One region of the Rheinheimera sp. MM224 genome, then DNA from elsewhere that is predicted to be linked to it. Evidence: predicted binding sites of a transcription regulator. Region 1 holds the regulator's gene; the other holds the start of a gene.
What was found. Region 1 encodes FliA, which starts transcription of late flagellar genes. Its sites were predicted from a motif close to GCTAAAGTTNNNNNNNNNNCNGCCGATA; they were not measured.
Positions count from the first base shown of each region.

Region 1 (16,258 bases):
GGCGAGTCAGAACTGCGGCACGATAACGAACTGGCGATTAACCCAGGTCAGGTGTTTGGTACTGTCAAAGGTATAGCCACTAAAGATCCTGCTTTTGGTTTAGAGGCGGTCTGGATCGCAAAAAATCAGCGTGAACATGCTCAAACCTTAGGCTACACAGTAGTGGATGCGGCGACCGTAGTGGCCACTCATTTAAGCCAGATTTTAACCAATAATGCTGCTCAGTTGCTGGGGCATGAAGAAGTGCAGAACTTGCTGGACATGCTGGCTAAATCTTCACCTAAGCTAGTGGATGCTTTAGTACCAGATACCTTGCCGCTGACTGTGGTGGTAAAAGTGCTGCAAAACCTGTTGCATGAGGGGGTGCCTATCCGTGATATGCGCACCATAGTACAAACCTTAGTGGACTATGGCTCGAAGAGTCAGGATGTTGACGTATTAACTGCATCTTGCCGTGTGGCGTTAAAACGCCTGATTATTCAGGAAGTGGTGGGCAGTGCGCCTGAAGTGCCGGTGATCACCTTCGCACCTGATTTAGAGCAGATGTTACATCAGTCGATGCAATCGGCCGGCAATGATGGCGCTGGTATAGAGCCTGGCCTTGCTGAGCGTATTCAGCAGTCATTAGCTACTGCCTGTCAGAATCAGGAATTAGCCGGCGAACCGGCAGTTTTATTGACTTCCGGCATTCTGCGATCAGTTATGGCACGATTCGTGAAGTACAGTATTCCAGGATTACGGGTTTTGTCCTACCAAGAGATCCCTGACAACAAACAAATCCGTATTGTCAGTGTGGTAGGCCAGTCGAATTAGGAGTTAAGCTATGAAAATCAAACGCTTTGTTGCCAAAGATATGCGTACCGCTCTGACAGAAGTCAAAGAGTTTTTAGGCCCTGATGCTATTATTCTGTCGAATAAAAAAGTGGCTGGCGGCGTTGAAATTGTAGCGGCAATAGACCCGGAAGCCGCGCCATCTGTGGTTGTGGCTGAACCTGCAGTTGCAGCTCAGCCTGCGGTAGGTAGTCGTTTGAATATCAAAGTAGATGATGAGCCAGAGCAAGTGCCTGCCGATTCTCTGCAAGCTTTATTAGCCCGTCAAATTAGTAAACAACCTGCAGCTGCTCAGGCTATCTCTGCCAATAAAATGGCGGCTGCAAAAACTGCTGCAGCGACCAACGCGCTATTTTCGGTTGCAAATTCAACACCTTCGGATAACGAACGTCAATCTTCCGACGCACCAGTGGTCAACCTGACTGAATTGACACGTTATCAGGAACAGCAAGCCAAGCTGATGCAAAAACAGTTTGATGCGATGCGTAGTGAAATGTCGTCGATGAAACAACTGCTGCAACACCAGGTCTCAGGTTTAATGTGGCAGGATTTAGCGCGTCGTGAGCCTGTGCGTGCCATGGTGATTGAAAAACTGCTGGCTCTGGGTTTATCTGAACCAGTGGCTGATCAAATTGCCTGCTTTATGCCAGAAGATATCAGCGATGCTGAAGCATGGGACAGTGCGTTAGAGTTATTAACAGGGCAGTTGATCACCACCAATGACGATATTATGCGTCGTGGCGGCGTAGTGGCCCTGGTTGGTCCTACAGGCGTAGGCAAAACCACGACTGTGGCAAAGCTTGCAGCTCAGTTTGCTAAACGTCATGGGGCGGATCAGGTGGCTTTAATTACCACAGATTCATTCCGCATTGGTGCTTACGAGCAGTTAGCTACTTTTGGCCGTATTATTGGTTGTCCGGTAAAACAGGTCAAAGACAGCGAAGAGTTAGCGACGCTGTTAAATCAGTTACAACAACGTAAATTAATTTTGATTGATACCGCAGGTATGAGTCAGCGTGACGTTCGTCTTGCTGAAAAACTTGCGTCTTTAGTGCATAATTCGCGTGTTAAAATAAAAAGTTATCTGGTATTGTCTGCAACATCTCAAGCTCGCGTGATGCAGGAAACCGTTGAACATTTCAAACGTATTCCATTAGCGGGTTGTATTTTCACCAAACTTGATGAATGCTTAAGTTTGGGAGAAATCATTAACGTGGCAATACAAAATGCGTTACCGGTCAGTTATTTGACCAACGGCCAACGAGTCCCTGAGGATATCGAGATGGCCGAAGCGAAAACAATGGTTGCCAAGGCAGAGCAGTTACGGACCTCTAACAGTAGTACGGGTTATCAGTGGTATTCAGACACGACGGCCCGGGTGGAAGGAACCTATGCATAATCTTCCGATGAATGATGATCAAGCCAGTGGCCTGAGAAGAATGAAGCAACAACAGAAACAACAGATTGTAAAAGTCATAGCAGTGACAGGCGGCAAAGGTGGCGTGGGTAAAACTAACGTTACGCTGAACCTTGCCATGTCTATGGCTCAGCTTGGAAAAAAAGTATTGGTGCTGGACGCTGACCTGGGGTTAGCGAACTGTGACGTAATGCTTGGACTTAGGGTGCAAAAAAACTTATTTCATGTGTTGTCTGGCGAAGCAGAACTGGATGACATTCTGATTGAAGGGCCTTTTGGTATCAAAATTGTACCAGCGACTTCAGGCACTCAATCCATGACCGAATTAAAGCCAGTGGAACATGCTGGTCTTATCCGTGCTTTTAGCGAAATGCGCACCCGTTTTGATATTTTACTGGTGGACACAGCTGCTGGTATTTCCGATATGGTATTAAGTTTTTCCCGCGCTTCACAAGACGTGTTAGTGGTGGTCTGTGATGAACCTTCTTCTATCACTGATGCTTACGCCTTAATGAAAATATTGAGCCGTGAACATGGTGTGCAGCGCTTTAAAATTGTTGCCAATATGGTTCGCAGTTTAAAAGAAGGGCAGGAGCTTTTTGCCAAGCTAAGCCGGGTGACAGACAGATTCCTTGATGTCACATTAGAGTTGGTCGCGACTATTCCATTTGATGAAAACGTCAGAAAAGCGGCACGTAAGCAGAAAGCTTTTGTGGATGCTTTTCCAAAAACTCCGGCCTCTTTGGCGATTCGTACTTTGGCCACCCGTGCAGTGCAGTGGCCTGTACCACCCGTCGCATCCGGGCATCTCGAATTTTTTCTGGAACAACTGGTACAACAACCTGAAGCGAGAGGTCTGGTTTGAATAGCAAACTTGCGGCCTACGGTGCCGCTGATCATCTGACTCAAATGGTTGAACGGCATGCGCCTCTGGTTAAACGTATTGCCTACCATTTGTTGGCCCGCTTACCTGCCAGTGTCCTGGTCGATGACCTTATTCAATCCGGTATGATTGGTCTGATCGAAGCTGCAAAAAACTTTGATGGCAGTAAAGGTGCAAGCTTTGAAACCTTTGCCGGTATTCGTATACGCGGTTCTATGCTGGATGAAATCCGTCGTGGTGATTGGACTCCGCGCTCTGTTCACCGCAATTCCCGTATGATAGCTGAAGCTATTTCTGAACTTGAATCCGAACTGGGTCGTGATGTAAAAGATAGTGAAGTTGCTGAAAAACTTGATATATCTTTAGATGAGTATCATCATATGCTCAGTGACGCCAGCAGTGGTCGCATTATTGGTATCGAAGATCTGGGCATCTCGGATGATGTGTTGGTCACGGCAAATGATAAAGATGACGATCATTTGTACGAACAACAGGCAACTGATGCATTTCAACAGGCGTTGATAAAAAATATCAGTAGCTTACCGGAACGAGAAGCTATAGTGTTGTCGCTGTATTATAATGACGAACTAAATTTGAAAGAGATTGGTGCTGTGCTGGATGTCAGCGAGTCCAGGGTCAGTCAGATTCATAGTCAGGCGCTGGTGCGCTTGCGCTCCAGAATGCAGGATTGGTTGTAATAGTTTGAGTTAGTCCAGCTTGGGCTCTCACCGGAGGGGATTTTGGATAAGAATATGAAAATTCTTGTGGTTGATGATTTCTCAACCATGAGACGCATTATAAAAAACCTGTTAAGAGATCTTGGCTTCACTAATGTGTCTGAAGCTGATGATGGCAGCACGGCTTTGCCTATGCTGCAAAACGGTGATTTTGATTTTGTTGTCACAGACTGGAACATGCCAGGTATGCAAGGTATTGATTTGCTGCGTGCAATTCGTGCTGATGCCAGACTGAAGCATATTCCTGTGTTGATGGTTACCGCTGAAGCGAAAAAGGAACAAATCATTGCAGCTGCACAAGCTGGTGTGAATGGATACATCGTCAAACCTTTTACTGCTGCAACCTTACAGGAAAAACTGGCTAAAGTATTTGAACGCCTGGGTTAAACCGTAACTGACAAAGGAGTACACCATGTCTGTAGCTACGGCACCCTTGATTTCATTAGAGCAGGCCCGTGAACTGGTTCAGTTGCTGGAGTTCGGCGAAACCGACGCGGCGAACGAATTGGTGCAACAGCTGGCTGTACCTGGCTCCTCCGAGTTATTTGCCGAGGTTGGAAAACTAACCCGGCAACTGCACGACTCGCTGAAAAGTTTCCAAATTGACCCATCCTTAAGTTCTTTGCTGGAAGATGATATTCCGGATGCAAAAAAACGGCTGAATCATGTTATTGATATGACAGAACAGGCCGCGAACAAAACCATGGACGCGGTTGAAAACTGTCTTCCTATCGCTGATGAACTCAACTCACACTTACAATCTATTTTGCCAAATTGGCAGAAATTGATGAGTCGCGACTTAAAAGTCGGTGAGTTCAAGGCCTTATGTCATAATCTCGATGGCTTTTTGCATCAGGCAACAGGAAACTCTGCTACCTTACATGCACGGCTGACCGAAGTATTGATGGCGCAGGATTATCAGGATTTAACAGGTCAGATTTTACGGCGGGTCATTGAATTGGTCCGGGAAGTGGAAGACAGCTTAATTGGTTTATTAACGGCCTTTGGTCAAACCAATTTAAGTATGGAAGAACGACCAGCAGCCGTATCGAAAAAACCAAAAGCAGGTCACGAAGCTGAAGGCCCTATTATTGACGCAGCAGAGCGTGATGACGTGGTGTCCGGTCAGGATGATGTGGACGATTTATTATCAAGTTTAGGTTTCTAAAAGGGGAGCTGTAGCATGGGCTTTGATTTAGATGAGGATATTTTACAGGATTTCCTAGTCGAAGCCGGCGAGATCCTTGAACTACTGCAAGAGCAGTTGGTTGAGTTGGAAAATAATCCGGATGACGCAAATTTATTAAATGCCATTTTCCGTGGTTTCCACACCGTCAAAGGTGGCGCTGGATTTTTATCGCTGACTGAATTAGTTGACGCCTGCCATGGCGCCGAAAACGTGTTTGATATTTTGCGGACCGGCAAACGTCGTGTGACCGCAGAATTGATGGATGTTATTTTACAGGCCCTGGATGCAGTCAACGCTATGTTTGCCGATGTGCAAAACCGCGAACCTCTGACTCCAGCTGACCCCGCTATTATCGAAGCTTTGCATCGACTGAGTATGCCTGAGTCGGAAGACGAACATGCTCATCATGCTGTGGCCTCAGAACCAGAACCTGAAATCAGCATGGAAGAGTTTGATGCTGTGGTCGAGTTTGCAGCTGCTCCTGCTGTCGAAAGTTCTTCTTCCATCGACGAAATCAGTGATGATGAATTTGAGTCATTGCTTGATGAATTGCATGGTGCCGGTGCGCCTGGCCGTGATACTTCAGCCAACTTGCCTCCGCCTGCCGTGAAAGAAACGGCCAGTGAAGATATTACTGATGATGAGTTCGAAGCTATCTTAGATCAGTTGCATGGTCAGGGTTCTTTTATTCCTGGCGAAGCCGCAGTTGCTGCATCTAAGCCAGTTGAAAAAGCTCCTGCTAAACCAGCAGAAAAAGCCAAAGCGGCTTCTGGTGATGATATCTCTGATGACGAATTTGAATCCTTGCTGGATGAATTGCATGGCAAAGGCAAAGCGCCTGTTGCGGTAGTGCCTGCTCCTGCGGCAAAAGCTCCTGAACCAGTGAAAGCAGCAGCGCCTGCACCAGCTGTAGCTAAAGCAGCTCCGGTAGCGGCAGCTCCAAAAGATCCAGATGCCGATCCAAAAGCTGCAGCCAACCAGCCAGAAACTACAGTCCGGGTTGATACCAAGCGCCTTGATCAGATCATGAACATGGTCGGTGAGTTGGTGCTGGTACGTAACCGTCTGGTGAGCTTGTCTGGTTCTGCTCAGAACGAAGAAATGAGCAAAGCCATTGCAAACCTGGATGTAGTCACCGCCGATTTACAAGGCGCTGTGATGAAAACCCGGATGCAGCCGATCAAGAAAGTATTTGGTCGTTTCCCACGCGTGGTTCGCGATTTAGCCCGTTCACTGCAAAAGGACATTAACCTTGAGCTGGAAGGGGAAGAAACAGATTTAGATAAAAACCTGGTGGAGGCTCTGGCCGACCCATTGGTCCACTTAGTGCGGAACTCGGTTGACCACGGTATTGAAATGCCGGACGTGCGTGTTAAAGCGGGTAAACCTCGTACAGGTTTAGTCAGACTGGCGGCCTCTCAGGCTGGTGATCATATTTTATTGACCATCCAGGATGACGGTGCTGGTATGGATCCGGAAAAACTGAAAGCCATCGCCATTAAACGTGGTGTGCTGGATCCGGATGCAGCTGCGCGTATGTCGGATACCGAAGCCTTTAACCTGATTTTTGCCCCTGGTTTCTCGACCAAAGAGCAAATTTCCGATATTTCTGGCCGTGGTGTGGGTATGGATGTGGTGAAAACCAAAATTACCCAACTGAACGGTACCGTACATATCAACTCGAAACTAGGTCAGGGTACTTTATTAGAGATTAAGGTTCCTCTGACTCTCGCCATATTACCAACCTTAATGGTGATAGTGGGTGAGCAGACCTTTGCCTTGCCGTTGGCAACAGTCAATGAAATTTTCCACCTTGATTTAGCCAAAACCAACAATGTTGATGGCCAGTTGACGATAGTAGTCCGCAATAAAGCTATTCCATTGTTTTATCTCGAGCATTGGCTGGTTAAAGGCTCAAGCAAGAAGATAAAGCGCGAGCAAGGCCATGTGGTGATAGTGCAAATAGGCACACAGCAAATTGGTTTTGTGGTGGATTCTCTGATTGGTCAGGAAGAAGTAGTGATCAAACCTCTGGATGCGTTATTGCAAGGCACTCCGGGTATGGCGGGCGCTACTATCACATCAGACGGCGGTATAGCGCTGATCCTGGATGTACCTAATCTGCTGAAGCATTATGCAAAACGCTCCAAAATTAAATTTGATCGCTTTGACAAATTCTCAGCTTAAGAGAGTGCACTATGACCATCAGGGTATTAGTTGTTGATGACTCCAGTTTTTTCCGTCGCCGTCTGACGGAAATACTGAGTCAGGATGCCGAGTTAGAGGTCATTGCCACCGCCAATAATGGTAAAGAGGCGGTGGAAAAAGCTTTAGCTTTACGTCCTGACGTTATTACGATGGACATCGAAATGCCGGTGATGGATGGCATTCAGGCCGTGCGCGAAATCTTAAGGGTGCAGCGCACGCCTATATTGATGTTTTCTTCGCTGACGCATGAAGGTGCCAAAGCCACTTTAGATGCATTAGAAGCTGGCGCCATCGATTTTCTACCGAAAAAATTCGAAGACATTGCCCGCGACAAAGCAGAAGCCGCTGATGTCTTACGTCAGCGCGTCAAAACAGTAGCCAGACGTCGAGTGATCAGCAGACCGTCCAGTTTAACTGGCTCTGCAAGCTCAACTTTAGCGTCAAGGACGCCATTGACGCCTCCGGCAAGTTCTTCAGCCATACCTGCAAGAGCACCTTTAGCTCAAAGTCTGGCCGCCAGAGCTTTAGCTGAACGTGCTGAATTGCAAAGTCGTGCTTCTGAGCGTGCAGAAACTCACCGTTCAGGCAGCTTTGATTCCAGCGGTAAAAACTACAAACTGGTTGCCATTGGTACGTCCACTGGCGGTCCTGTCGCTTTGCAACAAATTATCACCGCTTTGCCTGCCAATTTTCCTTTGCCTATAGTGCTTATCCAGCATATGCCTGCAGCCTTTACCGGCGCTTTTGCCAGCCGGTTAAATGGTTTAGCAAAAATTGAAGTGAAAGAAGCTGCAGACAACGATATTTTGCGCCCCGGTGTGGCTTATCTGGCACCTGGCGGTAAACAAATGCTGGTAGATGGCAATGAAAACCAAGCCAGATTGCGGGTTCGTGAAGATGATTCGCCCCGTATTACCTTTAAACCCAGTGTGGATATCACCTTTGGTACTGCAGCAAAAGTCTTTAATGACAAGGTGCTGGCTATAGTACTGACAGGCATGGGCTCTGATGGCCGTGAAGGCGCTCGTTTGCTGAAGCAATCCGGTTCACGTATCTGGGCGCAGGATGAAGCAAGTTGCGTGGTGTATGGTATGCCACAAGCTGTGACTGCTGCTGGTTTAACCGATCTTGAAGTGGCGTTATCTGACGTGGCAGCCCGTATTGTGGCTGAAGTAGGTCATGGATAAGCTTACCCTTGCCGGCATCATCATTGCGTTAGTGGCTATTGTCGGTGGGTTCAGCCAGGAAGGCGGCGATGTTTTTACCTTGTTGCATTGGCCTGCATTTTGTATCGTCTTCGGTGGTACTTTAGGTGCTGTGCTTATTCAAAGCCCTGCTTCGCAGTTTCGGTTAAGTATGAGTTTGCTGCCGTGGGTTATTACCCCTCCTAAACTGGACTTCGACTCCACTATTGAACGCATTACCCAGTGGGGCCACTCTGCACGTTTACAAGGGTTTTTGTCGTTAGAGCAAGATGCGTTAAACGAAGAAGAGCCTTTATTAAAACGGGGATTAAATTTATTGGTCGACGGCACTGAAGCCAAAGTGCTGCAGGATATTCTGGATACAGAGTTGCATCTGGAGAAAGAACGTTTATTGCGGGCAGCTAAGGTGTTTGAAGCTATGGGCGGCTACAGTCCAACTATAGGTATAGTGGGTGCTGTTCTTGGTCTTATTCTGGCGTTGTCTAACATTTCTAATCCGGATGAGTTAGGACAGGGGATAGCCACGGCTTTTGTTGCTACTATTTATGGTGTGGGTTTAGCTAACTTTGTATTTATACCTGTATTTAATAAAATCAAAGTATTAGTAGAAGAACGGGCATTGTTTCATTCGATGGTGATCGAAGGTTTGTGTTCTATAGCGCTGGGCGAAAACCCACGCAGTGTCGAATCCAAGCTGCTGGCTTACAGAGCAAATTAAATGTACAGGCCACGCCGCTCTGTCGCTGTTGAAGCGGATAAATCAGATACAGAACGTTGGTTGGTGTCCTACGCCGACTATATGACCTTGTTGTTTGCTCTTTTTGTGGTGCTTTATTCGATGGCTACCATGGAGCGTGAGCAGTTTCAAAAACTGCAGGACACTATTTCCAAGGTGTTTGTTGAAGCTACGGATAAAAAAGAGACGGGTATTCAGGGGCAATCGGTTCAACCTGATATCCATCCACAAAGTGACTTTGAATTATATGGTTCAGGTTTAGAAGAAGCGACAGGCCCGACTTTGTTGGCCGACAACGCTAAACTGGAACAGATCGACAGCACAAAATTGGGCAGTCCTTTGGCTGCAATGCAAAAAGACATCAACAGAGCTTTGCGTAGTCTGGTGGAGTCTGATTTGGCTAAGGTCACACTGGACGAAGACTGGCTGACCATTGAACTTAGCAGTGGCTTGTTATTTAGCAGCGGCAGTGCCAGTTCAAATAGTTCGGCTTCTGCGGTGATGACCGAACTTACTGCTATCCTGAAGCAGACAGACAACTTTATGAGGGTGCGTGGTTATACTGACTCAGTGCCTATCCGCACCGAACAATTTCCGTCGAACTGGGAATTGTCAGTTGCGCGGGCTGCGTCTATAGTCCGGTTATTGGAACAGTTAGGCATAGCACCACAACGTATGGCTATTGAAGGCTACGGGCAATATTCCCCTTTTGCAGAAAACAGCACTGCACAAGGGCGCAGCCAGAACCGTAAAGTAGTGATAGCCTTATCTAAATATGCATACGAGCCTGTTGTGGTTGAAGCGCCTGAACCAGTCGCACCGGACAGCGCAGCAGAACAAGTAGCTGAAGAAGCTGCACAACAAGAACAGAACAAAATACGGGTGATCCGCTTACCTCATGGTGGCATACGGATCACAACCAGACCGCCCGAGCCGGGCGAAGAAGAGCCACCTATACAGCAGGAACAGTAAATTGGTTGTTTGGACTATCGCAAATCAAAAGGGTGGAGTTGGCAAAACTACCACGACAGTCACTTTAGGCGCTTTGCTTGCACAGCGTGGTCATCGCGTTTTACTGATCGATACTGACCCTCACGGCTCTCTGACGTACTACTTTGGTATTGATGCCGAAGAGTTGGAAGTCAGCGTGTACGATATTTTCCTGCGCGGTAAAGACATTACCGGCGAAGAAATTCTGCAGTCCATGTGTCCAAGTGGTATGCCTAATCTGGATATTCTGCCGACCTCTATGGCACTTGCTACCTTAGACCGTTCTCATGGTCAGCAAGGGGGCATGGGCCTGATCCTGAAAAAGGCGCTGCAAAAAATAGAAAATGATTACGACTATGTGCTGATTGACTGCCCACCTGTCATTGGTGTGTTGATGGTCAATGCCATGGCCGCCTGTGACCGTATTTTAATACCTGTACAAACTGAGTTTCTGGCATTAAAAGGCCTGGACCGGATGATCGCCACTATGCAGCTGATGCATAGTTCGTCGCCACAGGATTATGCTTTCACCATAGTGCCGACTATGTACGACAAAAGAACTAAAGCATCACTGGATGCCTACAAAGCACTAAAAGCTCAGTATCAGGAAAGGGTTTGGTCGGCCGTTATTCCTATTGACACTAAATTCCGTGACGCCAGCCTGGCTCAGACTCCACCTCCTGTATTCGCGCCAAAATCGCGGGGTGTGTTTGCTTACAATACGCTGCTAACCTATTTACTGCAGTTAGCACCGGAGAATTAAGATGAGCGATTTACAAGCCAGCCAAAAAGTCATGAAGCATTATCTAAATGCTTTATTGACGGATGACGTGGTCGAAACGCCTATTCAGGAAGCAAAAAAACAGCAACTGAATGAACTGTTGGCTCCGGTATCAGCTCCGGTTATTGCGCCTGTTAAAGCCCCGGTGATAGCAAAACCGACCGTCGTAGCTCCGGTAGTAGCCCCAGTTGTCAAAGCTCCGGTAGTTGTGCCAGCCGCACCTGTTACTGAGCAGGTGAAAGTTGCTGCTCCTGTAGTTAAAGCAGCAGCGCCTGTGGTAAAAGATTACAGAAAAGGCCGTTTTCAGGCGCTGTTTTTTACAGTGGCAGGTTTAAAAGTGGCTTTACCTTTAAAGGCGCTGGGCGGTATTCATAAAATGATGCCTATCAACTCATTACCAGGCCAGCCTGAATGGCTCAAAGGTGTGATGTTGTACCGTGAACAAAAAATCAATGTGGTAGACACTGCGCTTTGGGTGATGCCAGAAAAATATGATCAGGGACTGGCAGAAAAGCTAAACTATCAATATGTTATTATGCTGGGCAATAGCCATTGGGGTCTGGCCTGTGATACTTTGGTCAACACAATCGCCTTAGAGCAAGACGAAGTAAAGTGGCGTGAGACCGAAGGCAAAAGGCCATGGCTCGCTGGTTTAATTAAAGAACATATGTGTGCTTTGCTGGACGTCGACGCCCTGATTGCCTTATTGGCAAAGGGAATGAATAGTCAGCACTGAATAAGAATACTATACCCAATTAACTTGGTGTTGCAGAGAGGCGACAAGCTTGTGAGTCCCCGGGAGCATAGTAAACTATGTGATTGGGGCGAGATGGCGCAGTCAACAAAGCTGCAGCTTCAAGTCTGACGGGTATATAAGAATTTAACCTCTGGGTAGGAGCTAGGCATGAGTAATTTAACAGCACAATCTGGCAAAACTAAAGAAGTCACAGACTTAGTGCTGCAATGGGTGACCTTTAAGCTGCAGGAAGAAACCTACGGTATTAACGTCATGCAGGTGCAGGAAGTTCTGAGATATACAGACATAGCGCCTGTTCCTGGTGCGCCAGATTATGTGATGGGCATTATCAATTTACGTGGCAACGTAGTCACTGTGATTGATACCCGTGCTCGTTTTGGTTTACCACCATCAGAAGTCACTGACAACAGCCGTATTGTGATCATCGAATCAGAACGTCAGGTCATTGGCATTATGGTCGACAGCGTGGCTGAAGTGGTTTATCTGAAACAATCAGAAATTGATACAGCTCCAAACGTAGGCACAGACGAAAGTGCCAAGTTCATCCAGGGCGTATCGAATCGTGACGGCGAATTATTAATCCTGGTGGATCTGAATAAACTGCTGTCCGATGACGAATGGGAAGAGATCCGTAGTATTTAATGGCTAATTTTCTGACTGACTTTTCATGGATATGGCTGCTGGGGATCGCAGCCATTTTGTTGCTTTCTGTAGTGATGGCTGTGGTTGCTTCACGCCAAAGTAGAAAGCTGCTGGCTATTATCAACGAAAATGCTGCCGCCAGCTGGCAACAGCAACAACAGATTGAGCAACTGCATCAGCTGCTGGAGCAACAAGTTGTGCAGTTAAAACGCTCGCATCAGGATGTGGAAGAATTGCGTTCCACCGTTATTGGTGTGGGACAAAGAGTACTGAGTTTAGAAAGTCATTTAGGGCAGGGCATGCAGCAAGTAGCTGAACTGGCCGAACAACAAAAATCCATGCATTTGTTTGATCCGGAATCAAAAATTTACAGCAGAGCGATGAAAATGGTTCATTTAGGCGCCAGCCTGGATGAAATTATGCTCGAGTGTGAACTTCCTCAGGCTGAGGCCGAACTGCTTTTTAACCTGCATAAACAATCTAAATAGCTCATTTCGTTGCAATAGTTGATGAGTTGTTAGTTATTTCACTTTTATCAAATTACAAATATTTACAAGTTAGTTACCTTTATGTGACCTATCGGGAAAGCCATGATATCTCTGGAAAAATCGCCATAGTTGTCTATGCTGGTGTGGGGAATTTCCCACAAGGAGTTAACATGAAAAACAAGATCTTAGGTAACGTATCGCTCAGCATTATTGCGTGTGCGGTTTTAGCAGGGTGTGGATCGGACGATAAAGACGAATTACCAACAGTATCCGTTGCAGCTGCAGTTTCGTTAAAAGAAAGCCGAACAACCACTATAGCTGCCACAGCAACAGATGATGACGACACTATCACATACAGCTGGACTCAAGTGTCTGGCCCAACTCTTACTCTGACCAACGCAACAACAGCTACTGTAGGTGTTACAGCACCAGCTGTGGATGCCAATGGCGCTGCAGTATTACGTATTACAGTAACAGACGAGGGCAGCCAAACTGCAAGTGCAGATGTAACGGTCAACGTAGCCAATAATGTATTGCCAACAGTGACCGCAACTTTTGATGCCGCGGCGGAAAAGTCTGATGTGACCTTAACAGCTGTTGCAGCTGATTCAGATGGTGAAATTGAAAGCTACAGCTGGACCCAAACTTCAGGCGCTGCTGTGACTCTGACAGGTGCTGATACTGCAACGCTCAGCTTTACCGCTCCTAGCGTGACAGAAGATACTGAACTCGCTTTTAGCCTGACAGTAACAGACGATGATGACGAATCTTCATCCGTTGAGGGTACTGTCACAATCACTCCTGTGATGACCACTTTTACGGTAACAGGCACTGTGTCTGATGCTGCTTTTGCCAACGCTGAAATCAGCGGCGAGTTAGCTGGTGAAGCTTTTACCACAACGGCAGATGCCGATGGTACTTTTAGCCTTGCCTTAGAAGCGGACGATGACGAAACTAATCTGTTTACCAATATCACCGCAAGCTCTGTAGTGACGCCCGGTGTTGAGTATTACAAATTTATTCCAAGCCTGACCGTTGGAGTTGCTGAAGCCGCGGCAGGTTCTGTCGTGGATAAAGTATCTGCAGTAGTTGCGACTTTATTAGATGTAACTCCATCCGCAGTGGGTGATAATCCGAACACTGTTTCTATCAATGCCGTTTCTACCGCATTGTATTCACTGATTGTTGCTGCCAATGGTGGCACGGCGCCAGCCGATCTGGATAGTTTTACTTTTGTTGAGAAATCAGTAAGCCCGGATGATTTGATTGAAGCTGCTGCTGTAGTTCAGTTAGTCATTCAAGGTGGTGCATTTGCATTACCTGAAGGGGTAACCAATGTGTTAGAACTGCTGACTAATACCGAAGCCTACAACAACTATGTTGAAGCTGCAGAAGCGGAAGATCCAGGTATTATTGCAGAGACTATTACCGCCATTATCGAAGATCCTGAATTAACTCCTCCAGTAGAAGAATCTGCTATTGCCAGTACCTATTATGAGGTATATCCGGCTGCGGACGGTTTCTTATCTCGTGGTGGTAATAGATTCGACTTCAACCAAGACGGCACTGGCGCTGAAACCTTCAGTAGTGGTATGAACGAATTTAGCTGGGAGCTGGTGGACGGTCTTATTCAGTTAACTTATCTGGATGAGGCACCATCGTATTACTATCCTAGTGTTCGTGATTCGAGTGTTGGCTTAACTGAAGATCAAAAGAATCTGTTAATTAACGCCGGTATCACTCAGATTGAAGTGAAGCGCGTTCAAGATAGCTCTTCAATGCAACGTATTGTTCAGGGCGAAAAAACTGACACCTATCGTTTTGTCTCAGCTGGCATTGACACCATGACACCTGTCACTGTGGGCCAGACTTTGGTTAACCCAACAGGTGTTGCATATCAAGCGACTCAAGACCAGTTATTGCGCAACGCTGACAAGTTAGGTGATGTTAAGTTTACTGAAACTGAGCTTGCAGGGCAGTGGATGTTTGAGCACTACTACTACGCTGGTGAGGCAGATTTAGGTTATGCCAGCATGTTTGCCGACATATTTGAAATTAATGCTGACGGTACTGGTACTGCATTAGAAGTAGACAAGAGCTTCGACTGGGAAGTTGATGCAGCAGGCGCTTTTGTCGCTACATTTGCCGATGGCTCCAGCATCAAAGCTATTAAGCTTGATCAAGTGGGTACAGATGTTCAGGTATTCAGCGCGACTTATGATGCAGAAGGCTCTTTAGTCGCAGCTGATGCTGATTATGCATTGATGTTGGATGGCAGTGACTTCAGTACTTTTGACCAAACCAATCCGGAAGATATGTATTGGAATACCACAATTAATACCTGGACTAAAGATTCATGGGACAATGGTAACTTATTGTGGAACAACGGAAATTCATACTTTGGTTGGCAGTTGCTTGAAGATAATACTGGCTACACCATGGGCAATACTGAGACTGCACCACCAACTTTCGAGCCTTTGTTTGACTTGCCATTAACTTGGGAAGAAGAAGCAGTAGAGGGCTCTGAAGATGAGTCTGTGGTGAGTATTAATCGTTGGACTTGTTGGGATGATGGTACTAAGCCCTGTGCTCAGCGCCAATGGCGTTTACTCAAATCTACTGATGGCAATTTAGGACCGCGTATTTATGTGTTTGAAATTGAAGAACGCAGAAATAGCAGTACTTCGCCATGGTATGTAGTAAATGGTTTAGGCCCACGCCTGAATATTTACGAAGAGCTGTCGTTCTCTTACTGGAATGATACAGCCGTAGCGCCAGCAGCGGCTGCTGTGACTTCCGGTGTGTCGACTACAAAAGCCTCGGCCGGCAGCAAAAAAGCGGTGGCACGTATCTTGGTTGAGCCAAACCAAAAGCCAGTCGCTGGTATGTAAGAGTAAAAACAGAACCATGTCTGTCCGGCATGGTGTGTTGAAATAAAACCACCTCTACATGAGGTGGTTTTTGCTTTTGTTGAAACAAAAACTATAGTTGTGCAGTATCAATAAACCGCTTAGGGCTTAGTTATGCACTATCAAAAAGTAGTCCATCACGGCGCAACTGACGGTGTTACTGGTTCATGCCACCAGTATTTCATCAATGAACAGCACAGCGTGCTGATTGACTGCGGTTTGTTTCAGGGCATAGAGCAGGGTAGGGGTAAAGCAGGAACAGATTCCGCCCAGATCAATTTCCCGCTCGATGGTATTCAGGCGCTGTTACTTACCCATGTGCATATTGACCACGCTGGCCGTATTCCTTATTTAATTGCAGCAGGCTTTCAGGGCCCTATTTATTGCAGCAGGGCATCCGCCTTGTTATTGCCTCTTGTGCTGGAGGATGCATTAAAAATGGGTATCACGCGGGATGAAAAGCTGATCACTGGCTTTATTCAGGC
Region 1 covers NZ_OX352320.1:1,615,661-1,631,918, forward strand. The annotation lists gene flhA (flagellar biosynthesis protein FlhA) at 1-813, shown strand, start outside; gene flhF (flagellar biosynthesis protein FlhF) at 824-2,230, shown strand; gene OM978_RS07800 (MinD/ParA family protein) at 2,238-3,113, shown strand; gene OM978_RS07805 (RNA polymerase sigma factor FliA) at 3,158-3,829, shown strand; gene cheY (chemotaxis response regulator CheY) at 3,872-4,255, shown strand; gene OM978_RS07815 (protein phosphatase CheZ) at 4,281-5,036, shown strand; gene OM978_RS07820 (chemotaxis protein CheA) at 5,052-7,244, shown strand; gene OM978_RS07825 (protein-glutamate methylesterase/protein-glutamine glutaminase) at 7,256-8,452, shown strand; gene OM978_RS07830 (flagellar motor protein) at 8,445-9,188, shown strand; gene OM978_RS07835 (flagellar motor protein MotB) at 9,189-10,178, shown strand; gene OM978_RS07840 (ParA family protein) at 10,180-10,959, shown strand; gene OM978_RS07845 (chemotaxis protein CheW) at 10,961-11,713, shown strand; gene OM978_RS07850 (chemotaxis protein CheW) at 11,882-12,376, shown strand; gene OM978_RS07855 (DUF2802 domain-containing protein) at 12,376-12,864, shown strand; gene OM978_RS07860 (PKD domain-containing protein) at 13,035-15,755, shown strand; gene OM978_RS07865 (MBL fold metallo-hydrolase RNA specificity domain-containing protein) at 15,888-16,258, shown strand, end outside.

Region 2 (16,258 bases), 1.8 Mb from region 1:
AGCAGCGATGGCCGATGTGCTGACAGTACAAAACCAGTCTGAAATTCCTGAGCTGAATATTTATCAATGTGGCACAGCCCAAATGCATTCTTTAGCTGAAGCCAAAGAAATTGCTCAGAACATCATCAGCCGTGGCGTGGGTGTGAATTTAAATGACGAGTTAAAACTTTCTGCTGAATTTTTAAAGTAATAAGTTATTCATTATAAGAAGAAAAAGGCCACAGCTGCTCAACGCTGTGGCCTTTTTTGTTCTAGTGCTGTGTTAGTGCAGTTTAAATTGCCCCGTAATAGTTTTCAGTTGCTGGGCTGCCTGGTTCAGCACATTAGACTCCGTATTCAGCTCAGTGGTATGAGACGCCGTACTGTCCATTAACTGCGTGATACGATGAATATTCAAATTAATATCCTCTGCCACTACGCCTTGTTGCTGCGTTGCAACTGCAATAGCTGTACTTTGTTGCTGCACCACTTCAATGGCCTGCCCTATAGCATCCAATGCGCTTTGCATCGATGTGGCGCGCTCTGAGCTTAACTGAGTTTGCTCACGCCCTTGTTGCATCTTCGTCTCAGCCTCTTTGGCGATAGCCTGCAGCTTTTCAACCATAGTACGGATATGGCCGGTGCTTTCACTGGTTCTGCCCGCCAGAGATCGAACTTCATCAGCAACCACAGCAAAACCACGACCTTGCTCACCGGCTCTCGCCGCTTCAATAGCGGCATTAAGCGCCAGTAAATTAGTTTGATCCGCTATCGCCTTAATTACATCTACTACGGCACCGATATTTTCAGATTCTTTCGCTAATCCAATCACCACATCCACGGCTTCAGTCATGGTACCAGCCAACAGGCCCATATCCTTCACTGCAGCCTGTGATAGCACTGCACCCTCTATCCCACGTTGCTGAGCTCGCGACGCGGCAGAACTGGTTTGCTGCGCGTTATGACTGATTTCCTGCACTGTGGCTGACATTTCAGTCACTGCGGCAGAAACTGCGTCAATTTGCAGCTTGTTACTCTGAATTTCAGAGTCAGTCTGACCGGCCACTTTATTTAATTTTTGACTGGATTGATGCACCAAAGCGGACTGCTCTGAGGTACGTTGTAAGGAGTGCCTTAACTTACTGATAAAGGTATTAAAATGTTGAGCTAAAACCCCTACTTCATCAGAACTTTGAATAGCCAGAGTACGGGTTAAATAGCCTTCACCGCTGGCGATATCTTTCATTGCCTCGGTTAAATCTGATAGAGGGCGAATAATACGTTGTGTGGTAAGTATAACAACCAAGGTAATCACAGCCAACATCAACAAGGTGGCAAATAAAGCCCAACCAGTGGCCTTTTGCACGGGAGCTTCAATCAGCTCTGCAGGAATTAATAAGCCGACCAACCAGTTCATTTTCGGAAACTCCAGACTGACAGGCTGATACGACACATAATAACTTTTGCCTGACAAACTGACTTTAGTAAAACCGGATTTTTGCTCTTTGGCTGCTTGTGCCAATGCGCTGAAACCTGCTGTATTAGCGATATTTTTATCCAACAGGTCCAGCGGATCATTGGCTTTAATTTCAAGTCCTGCAGCTTTAGAGAAATGCACGACCTGCCCCAGGCTATCAAGCAAAAACGGCAAGCCTTCGCCTTGATAACGGATGCGTTCTACTTGTTCGCCAAGCTTGTCCAAATGCAGATCCAGGCCGCCTACCCCCAATAAAGTGCCATCGGGTAAATACACAGGCCCCTCTACCACTGCGGACACAATACCAGTGGTGAAATCGGCAGAAGGTGAGCCAACAAAAAACTTATTGTGCTCAAGGCTTAACTTGTACCAGGGACGTTGGGTTGCAAAATAACCTTTGCTAATATCCCCGGCATCCGGCCCTTCTTTGTCCACACCTGTTCTGGAACTTTCCCTGAAGTATTCAGCACTACGATCCAGTGCAAAAAAAGCCGACAGTATATTGGGATCCCGTTCACTGATCTTAATAAAACTGTTGTTGATGTCCTGATAACCAGGCACTGAGTTCAGTTCAGCATTGCGGCCTGGGTAAGCCTGGAACCAGGCCTGAAACTGCGGAGCCTCCAGAAAAGTGCGGGCAACCTGGGCGTACTCAGCAAAAAATTTGCCTATATTCACCGACTCCGTGGTGACTAATGAGTCAACTTCCGCCTGCACTTGCTGGCGTGTCAGCTGGCTTAAATGGTTTACCGTAAAAAGTGCAGAGAGCACTAAAAGTACAGCTACCGAGCCGCCTACCGCTATTAATAGTTTTTGTTTTATGGATAGATTTTTGATGTAAGACATAACAGCCCCCAAATGGATACAGCATTATAAAAACATAAAGCAGCTGGTTTTACCACTGAATTTACTTTGATAAATAAGTGAATTTAATCAATGATTTAGATGTATCAGATTGGTGCATATTAATGAGTTGTTTTGGTGCGATTGGGTAATTTTGGGGCGGGGTTAGTTTTTGTAGGGGCGTCCCTTGTGGGCGGCCGTGTTTGATAGTTAAGCAGATGTTGGTGGTGGTTTGAGCGGATCTGTTCTGAATTCGGGTGCGGTGAACTACATTATTCCGGGCATCCTGCCCTGCACCCTTCGGGCCGGCTGCGCCGTTCCAGTTCGTTCCAGTTCGTTCCAGACGAACTGGTCGCATGGGGAATGCCGTGCTCGAATGGTCCACCACTAAATTCGCATAAAGCAAAAAGGCCCAGTCTTTCGACTGGGCCTTCTGGCTTAATTGGGAGCCTGGCGGTGAACTACTCTCGCATGGCATCTGCCACACTACCATCGTCGCGGCTGCGTTTCACTTCTGAGTTCGGAATGGAGTCAGGTGGTTCCACAGCGCTATTGCCACCAGGCAAAAACTGTTTTTAGGTCTTTAACAAGCAAGCTAGATAGAATTCTTTTCACACCACACACAAACACCTTGGGCGTTGTATGGTTAAGCCTCTCGGGCAATTAGTATGAGTTAGCTTAACGTGTCACCACGCTTCCACACCTCACCTATCAACGTTGTGGTCTCCAACGACCCTTATGTGTACTCAAGGTACAAGGGATGACTCATCTCTTGGCCGGCTTCCCGCTTAGATGCTTTCAGCGGTTATCCGTTCCGAACGTAGCTACCGGGCAGTGCCATTGGCATGACAACCCGAACACCAGCGGTTCGTTCATTCCGGTCCTCTCGTACTAGGAACAACTCCAATCAATCATCCAACGCCCACGGCAGATAGGGACCGAACTGTCTCACGACGTTCTAAACCCAGCTCGCGTACCACTTTAAATGGCGAACAGCCATACCCTTGGGACCGACTTCAGCCCCAGGATGTGATGAGCCGACATCGAGGTGCCAAACACCGCCGTCGATATGAACTCTTGGGCGGTATCAGCCTGTTATCCCCGGAGTACCTTTTATCCGTTGAGCGATGGCCCTTCCATACAGAACCACCGGATCACTAAGACCTACTTTCGTACCTGCTCGACGTGTCTGTCTCGCAGTTAAGCTGGCTTCTGCCTTTGCACTAACCGTACGATGTCCGACCGTACTTAGCCAACCTTCGTGCTCCTCCGTTACTCTTTAGGAGGAGACCGCCCCAGTCAAACTACCCACCAGACACTGTCCGCAACCCCGATTAGGGGCCTACGTTAGAACATCAAACATACAAGGGTGGTATTTCAAGGACGACTCCATCACGACTGGCGTCGCAACTTCAATGTCTCCCACCTATCCTACACATGTAGGGTCAATGTTCAGTGCCAAGCTATAGTAAAGGTTCACGGGGTCTTTCCGTCTAGCCGCGGGTATACGGCATCTTCACCGCAATTTCAATTTCACTGAGTCTCTGGTGGAGACAGCCTGGCCATCATTACACCATTCGTGCAGGTCGGAACTTACCCGACAAGGAATTTCGCTACCTTAGGACCGTTATAGTTACGGCCGCCGTTTACCGGGGCTTCGATCAAGAGCTTCGCTTGCGCTAACCCCATCAATTAACCTTCCGGCACCGGGCAGGTGTCACACCCTATACGTCCTCTTACGAGTTTGCAGAGTGCTGTGTTTTTAATAAACAGTTGCAGCCAGCTGGTCACTGCGACTCTCACGTGCTTACGGAGCAAGTCCTTCACACACAAGAGCGTACCTTCTCCCGAAGTTACGGTACTATTTTGCCTAGTTCCTTCACCAGAGTTCTCTCAAGCGCCTTGGTATGCTCTACCTGACCACCTGTGTCGGTTTCGAGTACGGTCGACAATACCTGAAGCTTAGAGGCTTTTCCTGGAAGCGTAGCGTCAACAGCTTCACCACCGTAGTGGCTCGTCTCGTGTCTCAGAATATAGGGAACCGGATTTGCCTAATCCCCCTTCCTACGCACTTTCACATGGACTACCAACGCCATGCCTGCCTAGCTTTCTCCGTCCCCCCATCGCAGTATTGTCGGTACGGGAATATTAACCCGTTTCCCATCGACTACGCATTTCTGCCTCGCCTTAGGGGCCGACTTACCCTACCCTGATTAGCATGGGATAGGAACCCTTGGTCTTCCGGCGGGGAAGTTTTTCACTCCCCTTATCGTTACTTATGTCAGCATTCGCACTTCTGATACCTCCAGCACCCCTCACGAGATACCTTCAACGGCTTACAGAACGCTCCTCTACCACTTGCACATAGTGCAAGTCCACAGCTTCGGTGCATGGTTTAGCCCCGTTACATCTTCCGCGCAGACCGACTCGACTAGTGAGCTATTACGCTTTCTTTAAAGGGTGGCTGCTTCTAAGCCAACCTCCTAGCTGTCTATGCCTTTCCACATCGTTTTCCACTTAACCATGACTTTGGGACCTTAGCTGGTGGTCTGGGTTGTTTCCCTTTTCACGGCGGACGTTAGCACCCGTCGTGTGTCTCCCGAGTAGTACTCATTGGTATTCGGAGTTTGCAAAGGGTTGGTAAGTCGGGATGACCCCCTAGCCTTAACAGTGCTCTACCCCCAATGGTATTCGCTCGAGGCGCTACCTAAATAGCTTTCGAGGAGAACCAGATATCTCCGAGCTTGATTAGCCTTTCACTCCGATCCACAAGTCATCCCCAAATTTTTCAACATTTGTGGGTTCGGTCCTCCAGTTAGTGTTACCCAACCTTCAACCTGCTCATGGATAGATCGCCCGGTTTCGGGTCTACACCCTGCAACTATTCGCCCAGTTAAGACTCGGTTTCCCTACGGCTCCCCTATTCGGTTAACCTCGCTACAGAATGTAAGTCGCTGACCCATTATACAAAAGGTACGCAGTCACCCCACGAAGGGGCTCCCACTGCTTGTACGTACACGGTTTCAGGTTCTATTTCACTCCCCTAACAGGGGTTCTTTTCGCCTTTCCCTCACGGTACTGGTTCACTATCGGTCAGTCAGGAGTATTTAGCCTTGGAGGATGGTCCCCCCATGTTCAAACAGGATACCACGTGTCCCGTCCTACTCGTTTTCATTGATAAAGCCTTTTCGTGTACGGGGCTATCACCCTGTATCGCCGCACTTTCCAGAGCGTTCCACTAACTCTTTATCAACTTAAGGGCTAGCCCCCGTTCGCTCGCCGCTACTAAGGGGATCTCGGTTGATTTCTTTTCCTCGGGGTACTTAGATGTTTCAGTTCTCCCGGTTCGCCTCGTATGACTATGTATTCATCATACGATACCTGATAAATCAGGTGGGTTTCCCCATTCGGACATCTGTGAGTCTAACGTCTCTTACCGACTTCTCACAGCTTTTCGCAGGTTAGCACGTCCTTCATCGCCTCTGACTGCCAAGGCATCCACCGTGTACGCTTAGTCACTTAACCATACAACCCCAAAATGTCTGGAATTGAAGGTGTGATAAGGTTCACAAATAAATATTGTTACCTTGTTTTCTTTCTATCAGCTTGCCAATTTGTTAAAGAGCACTTCGAGCATAAAGCTCAAAGAGAAATACTTCATACCGAAGAACTTGTCTTTGAGTTTTCAAACAGTAATTTTACTTTCAGAATATTCTTAAGTAATGGTGGAGTTAAGCGGGATCGAACCGCTGACCTCCTGCGTGCAAGGCAGGCGCTCTCCCAGCTGAGCTATAACCCCATTTGGGATATTCGGTCATTCGTTTTACATTCGCCGTAACGAAGCATAAAGCGAATTGGTTGGTCTGAGTAGACTCGAACTACCGACCTCACCCTTATCAGGGGTGCGCTCTAACCACCTGAGCTACAGACCAGCCGTAACCGCAATGGTTCTTACTGTTTGCTCTACGTATCAATCAATCATCTGTGTGGACACTACACGAACTAAATCTGCTTTAGGTAAGGAGGTGATCCAACCCCAGGTTCCCCTAGGGTTACCTTGTTACGACTTCACCCCAGTCATGAATCACAAAGTGGTAAGCGCCCTCCCGAAGGTTAAGCTACCTACTTCTTTTGCAACCCACTCCCATGGTGTGACGGGCGGTGTGTACAAGGCCCGGGAACGTATTCACCGCAACATTCTGATTTGCGATTACTAGCGATTCCGACTTCACGCAGTCGAGTTGCAGACTGCGATCCGGACTACGATACGCTTTAAGAGATCCGCTCACTGTCGCCAGCTTGCCTCCCTCTGTACGTACCATTGTAGCACGTGTGTAGCCCTACTCGTAAGGGCCATGATGACTTGACGTCGTCCCCACCTTCCTCCGGTTTATCACCGGCAGTCTCCCTAGAGTTCCCGACTTAACTCGCTGGCAACTAAGGATAGGGGTTGCGCTCGTTGCGGGACTTAACCCAACATTTCACAACACGAGCTGACGACAGCCATGCAGCACCTGTCTTACGGTTCCCGAAGGCACAACCGCATCTCTGCAGTCTTCCGTAGATGTCAAGAGTAGGTAAGGTTCTTCGCGTTGCGTCGAATTAAACCACATGCTCCACCGCTTGTGCGGGCCCCCGTCAATTCATTTGAGTTTTAATCTTGCGACCGTACTCCCCAGGCGGTCTACTTAGTGCGTTAGCTGCGCTACTCACAGTACAAGACCACGAACAGCTAGTAGACATCGTTTACGGCGTGGACTACCAGGGTATCTAATCCTGTTTGCTCCCCACGCTTTCGCACCTCAGCGTCAGTATTGTGCCAGGGGGCCGCCTTCGCCACTGGTATTCCTCCAAATCTCTACGCATTTCACCGCTACACTTGGAATTCTACCCCCCTCTCACATACTCTAGTTAGCCAGTTTTGAATGCAATTCCCAGGTTGAGCCCGGGGCTTTCACATCCAACTTAACTAACCGCCTACGTGCGCTTTACGCCCAGTAATTCCGATTAACGCTTGCACCCTCTGTATTACCGCGGCTGCTGGCACAGAGTTAGCCGGTGCTTCTTCTGCGAGTAACGTCAAAAATTGCAGCTATTAACTACAATCCCTTCCTCCTCGCTGAAAGTGCTTTACAACCCGAAGGCCTTCTTCACACACGCGGCATGGCTGGATCAGGCTTGCGCCCATTGTCCAATATTCCCCACTGCTGCCTCCCGTAGGAGTCTGGACCGTGTCTCAGTTCCAGTGTGGCTGATCATCCTCTCAAACCAGCTAGAGATCGTCGCCTTGGTGAGCCATTACCTCACCAACTAGCTAATCCCACGTAGGCGCATCCGATAGCATGTGGCCCGAAGGTCCCACACTTTGGTCCGTAGACATTATGCGGTATTAACAGTCGTTTCCAACTGGTATCCCCCTCTATCGGGCAGCTTCCTACGCATTACTCACCCGTCCGCCGCTAGGTCCGAAAACCCCGCTCGACTTGCATGTGTTAGGCCTGCCGCCAGCGTTCAATCTGAGCCATGATCAAACTCTTCAATTAAAGTTTAATTTGCCACCGAAGTAGCATGCTCAGTATCACTGACTTAAAACATCCATCCTTTCGGACAGAGTATCTGTAAGTCACTTCACTGATATATATTCTTTGTGCGATTGCTCGCTGCAGAATCTAAACCGTGAGTGCCCACACAGATGATTGATTGCTTATTGTTAAAGAGCAGTGCTGAACCGGTTAAGACCTTGCTCAGCGGGAGGCGTATCTTACACTTCCCAGAATTTGTGTCAAGCCAGCGATTTGAAATTATTTATCAAACCCACCTACTTAACTCACTTTGCTTCACTTTTGAGCCTTTCGACTCCACCGCGTTGCGAGGCGGCCATTTTAGTGATTTTCATCGTCGTGTCAAGCGATGTTTTCCATCATTTTTCACTTCATTTCAAAACCACCCCAGAGCTGCTTTCGCATCACCCCGTTGGCATGGCGCGCATTATAGGGAGTTTTTAATCCTGCACAACCCCTAAAATGACAATTTGATGATATCTGTGATCGTTCGCTCAGAAAAAAAGCAAAACGGGCAAAAAAGAGACTTTTTTGCCCGTTTTATTAACAGAAATAAGGCTTACCAAAGAAAAAGCTGTTATTGCACCTTAAATTGCTTCACCAGATCTTTTAAATCCTGGCTTAGTTGAGTTAAACGCTGAGTAGACTGATCGCTGCCTTTAATAGCTCCGGCAGTCTGATGCACCAACTGACTAATGGTATGCACGTTCTGATCGACTTCACCTGCCACAGCACTTTGTTGCTCTGCTGCAGTAGCGATGTGAGCATTCATATCGGAGATTTGTGCTATTGAATTGGCGATGTCCGTAAACGCTTGCTGAACCTGAGCCGCCAGATTGATATTTAGTTCTGCTGCAGTTTTACTTTCCTGCACAGCAGCAGTCATTTGCTGAGTGCCTTGTTGCAACTCAGCAATAATACCGGAGATTTCCTGAGTCGATTTTTGTGTTTGATGCGCCAGGGTGCGAACCTCATCTGCAACTACTGAGAAACCCCGGCCATGTTCACCAGCCCGGGCAGCTTCTATAGCGGCATTCAGTGCAAGTAAGTTAGTTTGATCAGCTAGCTTATTAATGATGTTCAGTACATGACTGATATTTTGCGACGAGCTATATAAAGAGGAAGCGACTACCGAACTTTGTTCTATGGTTTGACTTTGGGTATGAATACTCTCTACTGAGGCTTTCATCAGCTTCATGCCCTGTTGAACCAAAGTTTCAACCTGACCAGTTTCATGATTGGCTTGTTCAGCGCTTTGCGCCACTTCAGCTATAGCAGAACTCATCTGTGTAATAGCAGTAGCGACCATATCGGTTTCTTGTTGTTGCTGTACACTCTCTTTAGAAATTTGCTGAGAAATACGAGCTACATCCAACGCGCTTTCGCTAACCTCCACAGAAGTGACACCTACAGAAGTAATTAACTGACGGATTTTGCCAACAAAAAGATTAAAGGCTGTCGCCAGTGCTGCTAATTCATCTTTGCCGTCATAACTCAGTTTGACCGTCAGATCGCCATCGCCCGAAGCGATATCCTGCATAGCAGCTACAACATCTGTCATAGGTTTTACGACGGAACGTGTCACATACCAGCTTAACGCCAACATCAAGCCGACAACCAGAAAGACTAAAATAGCGAGTTGCATCACTACCTCATAAAAAGAGGCTTCGACATCATCTATATAGATACCAGTCCCAACTATCCAACCCCAGGGTTTGAATAATTCAACATGGGTGATTTTAGGCACTTCTTCGGTAGCACCAGGTTTGGGCCAGTTGTAGAACACCGAATGTGAACCGTCATCGGCTACACCATCGGCCATATTCTGGAACAAAGGTTCGCCTTGTTTGTCTTTGAAACTGGCGACATCTTTTCCGTCCAGGTCAGGCCTGAACGGATGCATCAGCATAGTGACCTGCTGATCGATAACAAAGTAATAGTCGTTCTCTTTGTAGCGAAGGGATTTCAGTTCGGCTAACGCCAGTTGTTTAGCTTTGGCTTCGTCTAGCTCCCCAGAGCCGACTTTACTGTGATAGCTATTGACTAAAGCAACAGCAACCTGGGACAGATAAAGAGTGGAGAGGCGTTTTTCTTCCAGAATACTTTGCTTTAAACCAGAAAGGACTAACCAGCACACCAGAATTTGACCAAGAACGGCAACGCCAACTATGGCAAAAAGACGGGTTTTAATACTCAAATTCTTTAACATGGCCCAACCTGTACAAGACGTATCTGTTTGTTTTGTAAAGAATAGGCTTAAGATGGGAAATAGCAAGCAGGGTGAAAACTAACAATAATATTTAGTTAGCAGCTTAACAATAAAGAGAATGTAATTTGTCGGAATAATATGGAGGTAAAACAGAAGAACAAGATGAAGAAAGAGAGTTGGTGCCGGGGGGGGACTCGAACCCCCACGCCGTGAAGCGCTAACACCTGAAGCTAGTGTGTCTACCAATTCCACCACCGCGGCAACTCAATTTGTCTCTGTCAACGAAGTTTTGGTGCCGGGGGGGGACTCGAACCCCCACGCCGTGAAGCGCTAACACCTGAAGCTAGTGTGTCTACCAATTCCACCACCGCGGCGCAAAGCGTCGTTGACGGCGTGCATGTTATGCGTCAAGTCGACAATCGTCAACTGTCTGATGCAAATTTTCAGTTGTTTTTACCAACACTGCTGAAATATTCGACAAACTGTTGGCTTTTGCATCAAAGACCTGACTTCTGTCTAACAAAAAAACAAAAGGCGAACCTAAGTTCGCCTTTTGTCAGGAAGTAAGCCGCGCGCTATCAGTACTTGGCTTTTTTAATTAAACCAATTTCTTCCAAGCGTTGCATCAGGTAGTCGTTTGAATTGATTGGTTCAGGGTAACGGTTTGGCTGCTCGGCGTTGATACAACTATCCAGAGTTTTAATCACATAATCCGGATTCGGATGCATAAAAAACGGAATAGAATAACGCGGCTGGCCTGCGGCTGCTCCGGCCGGATTCACCACACGGTGAGTGGTCGACGGCAACAAGTGATTCGTCAGGCGTTGCAACATATCACCGATATTGACCACTATAGTGCCTTCAATGGTAGTTACCGGTAACCAGCTACCATCACGACGCAGAATTTCCAGACCTGACTCGTGTGAGCCAACCAACAAAGTGATCAGGTTGATATCTTCATGCTGACCAGCACGAATAGACTGAGTCGACGTATCCTTAATAGGTGGATAATGAATTGGGCGTAAAATCGAATTGCCGTAATCCACTTTGTCCGCAAAATACGCCTGATCCTGTTTTAAGAATAAAGCCAAAGCTTCCAGTACCGTATTACCTAAGTTTTCCAGCGCAGAGTACAAACCGTAAGTTGCGTCCTTAAATTCCGCGACTTCAGACGGCCACAAGTTTGGATACAAACTTGGGTGTGGCGCAGGGCCTGATAATTCACGTCCAACGTGGAAAAATTCTTTTAAATCCGGATGATTACTGTCTTTGGCTTTTTCAACACCAAATCCCGTATAACCACGTGCGCCGCCCTGACCAGGCACATGGTACTTTTGTTTTACTTCAGTCGGTAAAGCAAAAAACTGCTTAATTGCTTTGTAGGTATTGTCTACAACTTCATCCGGGATACCGTGGCCGCTAATGCCACAGAATCCAAACTCAGTGTAGGCTTTGCCAATTTCGGCAACAAAGGTGTCTTTGTCGGTGGCAAACCGTCTGATGTCCAACGTAGGGACTTGTTGTTGAGTCATAGTTGTAACCTATTTAACTTAACGAAAAGAAAAAGCCTGCTATTGCCGCACTCATCAGGTTAGCCAGAGTGGCAGCTAATAGAGCTTTTAAACCCAGCTCTGCAATATCTGACCGACGATTCGGAGCCATCACTCCTAAGCCACCTAACAGAATGGCAATCGATGAGAAGTTTGCAAAACCACATAAAGCGATAGTGACGATAATCTGTGTGTGCTCACTCAGCTGTCCGGCTTTGACATACTGAATAAAGTCCAGGTAAGCCACAAACTCGTTGATAACTAATTTCTGGCCGATGAAGCTACCCGCCAAACGAGCTTCTTCCCACGACACACCTAAGATGAATGCCAGTGGTTGGAAAATATAGCCAAAGATCAGTTGCAGAGTTAAACCTTCAAAACCTACTAAAGTCCCCACCCAGCCGATTAAACCGTTTACTAATGCAATTAAACCGACAAAAGCCAACAACATAGCACCGACGTTTAATGCCAGTTGTAAACCGCTGGCAGCACCTGAAGCTGCAGCATCAATCACGTTGGTATTTTTCTCAACCATACCAATATCAGCTAAGTCATTTTTTGGTGTTTCAGTTTCCGGCAGTAACAGTTTTGCCATCAACAAGCCACCTGGAGCGGCCATAAAGCTGGCTGCGATCAGGTATTTCAGTTCAATCCCCATACCGGCATAACCTGCCAACACAGAACCAGCCACTGAAGACAAGCCCCCTACCATTACCGCAAATAATTCTGAGCGGGTCATAGTTGGAATAAAAGGCCGAACAACCAGTGGAGCTTCTGTCTGTCCCACAAAGATATTAGCCGCAGCACTCATAGACTCAGGGCGACTGGTGCCAAGCAGCTTTTGCAAACCACCACCTAACACAGTGATGATGATGCGCATCACACCAATGTGGTACAGCACGGCTATCAAAGAGGAGAAGAAGATAATGACCGTCAGCACATGAATGGCAAAGACGAAGCCATATTTCTGTGCGCCCGCATCACCAAATAAGAAGATGATACCAGCCTGGGCGTAAGAGATAATATTGCCGACAAAGGCAGAAATGCTTAATAGCACGTCTTTACCAAAAGGCACATAAAGCACAAAAGCGCCTATTGCCAACTGAATCGCAAAAGCACCTACAACGGTGCGCCATTTAATGCGACTTCTGTTAGCAGAAGCTAAATACGCAGTTACTAAGATGGCAAGAATGCCAACCAAACTCATCATAGTTATTCCTTGGATATAGGGTCTGGCCATGCAAGGCGCAGATTTTTGTTCTTGTGATGCCAAATCCTAGAATAGCATCAAAAGATCAAGTAGTTACAGTTTCCGAGCGGGAGTGTTAACCACCGTAGCCGGCTTCAAACACTTGTAGTTGCTGTTCAGGGGTTGTCTAAACTTGACGTTTTGCCGCGCGATTATAACAGAATTGAAAAGCTTGCAAAGCAAATGTTGCATGAAGGATCCTGAAGAATAAGGAGGAAAGCGACAACCAAAAGCGCAGTTTGGTTGTCGTTAAAGCTTTTAATAAGGAAGACTATTCCTGTAACAATTGACGAATTTTGGTTTTGATAATATCGATGGCAATTTCGTTTTTACCACCACGAGTCACCACCAAATCAGCGTACTGCTTGGACGGATTAATAAACTCAAAAAAAGCGGGGCGCACGTAGTTTTCGTATTGTTCTGTAATAGAACCTAAACTACGACCTCTGTCTTCCATATCACGTTTAATACGACGTAATAAACAGACATCCAAAGGCGTATCCATAAAAACGGTAATATTAAACTGCTGGCGTAACTTATCGTCGGTCAGTAATAAAATCCCTTCTACCAGCACCACTTTGGCCGGATGCACAGTAATGGTTTCAGCTTTACGGGTATGAGTTTTATAACAGTACTGCGGCATAGACACAGCTTTACCATCTTTTAACTGCTGTAAATGCGACGCCAATAACTCGTGCTCAAAAGCGGCAGGATGATCATAATTAGTCAGAGTACGCTGATCAAAAGACAAATGCGCCTGATCGCGATAGTACGCGTCTTCAGCCAACACAGCGATACGCTCACCACCTAATTCCGCTACCAGCTCCTGGTAAACAGTGGATGCAAACAAACTTTTGCCAGAGGCCGAGGCGCCGGCAATAGCAATAATGGTACTTTTAGCCACAGGATCACTTCTAGTTCAAAACTTAACTTAGCGCATTATCGCGGATTTTAGCTTTTGGATAAATAAAAAATGCCGGTATTACACCGGCATTTTATTTATCTTACGTCAGCTTAGATTAGAAGCTGTATTTAACGCCGATTTTCAAGCGCCATGCAGATTGTTCATCTTCCCATGTATCCCAGTTCTTTTTATCGTATGGAGTACGTGGGCTTTCATAAATGTAACGGCCTTCGCTATCTAAACCACCAAAATCAACGATGGTTTTATTTGTGAAGTTCTGGCGTAACACTTGTCCCTGACTGCTATCAATAAGGTTCAGCAGGTTCTCTATGTTGAAATACACAGTGCCCTTATGCTCAGCATAGAAACCAGGTATTTCTTGCTGATACTGGAAGTCCATGGTGTTGACCCAAGGTGAGTTACCAGCACCTTTAGGAGCGAAACCACCAGCGTAACCTTCAAGACCTGCGTGGCGGATATTCTCCATCAGGTCATCATAGCTGATGGTGCTTTCCGGACTGTAGTTTGGATCATCAGCGCCAGTTGGGATATATGGTAAATAAGCACTACCGCTACTGAACGTAGACTGGTCACCAAAATCAGTATCACGGGACATACCCATTACATAGCTGAAGTGACTAGATGAACGACGTTGGAAAAACAGGTTAAACTTAGAGGCATAACCAGCGAAAAACTCATGAGAATAGCCTAAAGCAATCTTAAAGCTATGTTCAATTTCGTAGTCAGCAGTACCCATTTCAGCCATATTTCTATCACGTACAATATTGTACTGATAGTTTGAAGTGGCCGTTGTTGACGTACCTGGGTTACCTTCTTCAATATCCTGATGAGTATAGCTAGTCTGCATGCTAATACCGTTATCCCAGGCTTTGTCCAAGGCTAAGGTGTAGATCCAGGCTTTACCGTCTACATCTTCATTGGTCAACATGATGTCATAGTGACCAGAAGGAGCTGTCGGATCACATGGCTCATACACATTGATGCCTGCAGCTGTTTGGCCTGAAACACAACGGGAGATGTCTATCCATTGGCTGTTGTCAGTCATCCATTTACGCATAACCTCTGCACTTAAGAAGAAGTTTTCGCCAAGCACCGGGACATCAAAACTGTAATCAACACCTACGCGTGCAATCCAATCTGAAGCGATCTTGTAATTTGGATCGATAGAGTTGGTGTTACCGTCGCCCGGGAACATTGCACCCAATACTGCGTCAGGTACATTTTTCACGTCTACGTTTTCAAGGTATTGCTCTTCAGTCAGAGAACGACTGTCGAATTGAACAAGTGTGTAACCATCGTTTGAGAAGGAGTTAGAAATCCATACGTTTGGCTTACCACCAGAGAAACGGCCAAGGCCAGCACGAAGACTTACATCTTCAGTCGCAGTCCATTTGATGTCAACACGAGGTAACAAAATGTCTAAACCGTCCAGGTTTTCCTGATTGGAATAACCATAACGATCAACAAAGTTTTCGTTTAATGTTGGTTCATCGCTCACAATGTAGCGTTCATAACGCAAACCGTAGGCAAGTTCGACAGTATCACTGATATACCAGTTGTCCTGAATATAAAGATTTGCCATACCCAAGCTGAAATCTGCTGCTGCATCGTTTGGTACGTTGGTATAGGCATTTTCATAGAAGAATTGAGTAGCAACCTGATTCTCAAAATCTTCGATGTTTTCAAATTTCCAAGTACCCAATGAGTTACGCACAAAGATGTTAAACACATCTAATTTGTCGTATTCACCACCAAACTTAATTTGGTGATCATCCAGCAGGTAGTTAAACTTTGCGCCGATCTTTAAGTCTGTATTGCTCAGTTGATTGGCATGACGGTTTGAGTCAGGACCAAAGTTCAGAGTACCAGTAGCGGTTTTAACATCGATGTCGCCGTACTCTTTAGTCAACAAACCTGAAATACTGTCTACAGTTTTGCGGCTAACATAAATTTCGCTGGATAAATCATCATTCCAGTCAGAAAACAGCGAAAAGCGATACAGATCCATATTTTGCTGATAGTCATACCAGTTAGTATCTAACTGCAGCGTAGCTGTACCATTACTCTGGTTACTGATTGAGTTACCTTCAGTTTTGTTGTAGGTAACAGCAACACGTTGAGTATCATTAATGTTCCAATCCAGCTTAATCAGGATATTTTCATCTTCGATATCAGGAGATGAACTCCAGCCGCCGATATCAATACCATAAACGTCCTGAGCTATCGCAGCAATTTGATTGTATTCTTCTAAAGTGACGTTGCTGTTATTCGCAGCACCTGCACCAGCAGGACCCCATTTAGCCTGAGTCGGCTCTTTAGAGCTTTCATAAGATGCGAAAAAGAACAGCTCGTCCTGAATAATTGCGCCACCTAAAGTGCCGGCGATAGTATCGCGTTCAAAATCCAGTTTTGTTTTTTCACCGTTGTATGGGCTTTTTGGTTTACCAGCCCATGAGTCGCTCATT
Region 2 covers NZ_OX352320.1:3,373,872-3,390,129, forward strand. The annotation lists gene luxS (S-ribosylhomocysteine lyase) at 1-190, shown strand, start outside; gene OM978_RS15935 (methyl-accepting chemotaxis protein) at 263-2,302, opposite strand; rRNA gene rrf (5S ribosomal RNA) at 2,748-2,862, opposite strand; rRNA gene OM978_RS15945 (23S ribosomal RNA) at 2,942-5,824, opposite strand; tRNA gene OM978_RS15950 (tRNA-Ala) at 6,023-6,098, opposite strand; tRNA gene OM978_RS15955 (tRNA-Ile) at 6,155-6,231, opposite strand; rRNA gene OM978_RS15960 (16S ribosomal RNA) at 6,318-7,842, opposite strand; gene OM978_RS15965 (methyl-accepting chemotaxis protein) at 8,438-10,069, opposite strand; tRNA gene OM978_RS15970 (tRNA-Leu) at 10,247-10,330, opposite strand; tRNA gene OM978_RS15975 (tRNA-Leu) at 10,360-10,443, opposite strand; gene OM978_RS15980 (isopenicillin N synthase family dioxygenase) at 10,648-11,601, opposite strand; gene OM978_RS15985 (NupC/NupG family nucleoside CNT transporter) at 11,615-12,829, opposite strand; gene udk (uridine kinase) at 13,140-13,772, opposite strand; gene OM978_RS15995 (TonB-dependent receptor domain-containing protein) at 13,888-16,258, opposite strand, start outside.
Region 2: OM978_RS15935 (methyl-accepting chemotaxis protein) is a predicted target of FliA. The motif match lies at 2,488-2,515, and genes of this name have one in related genera.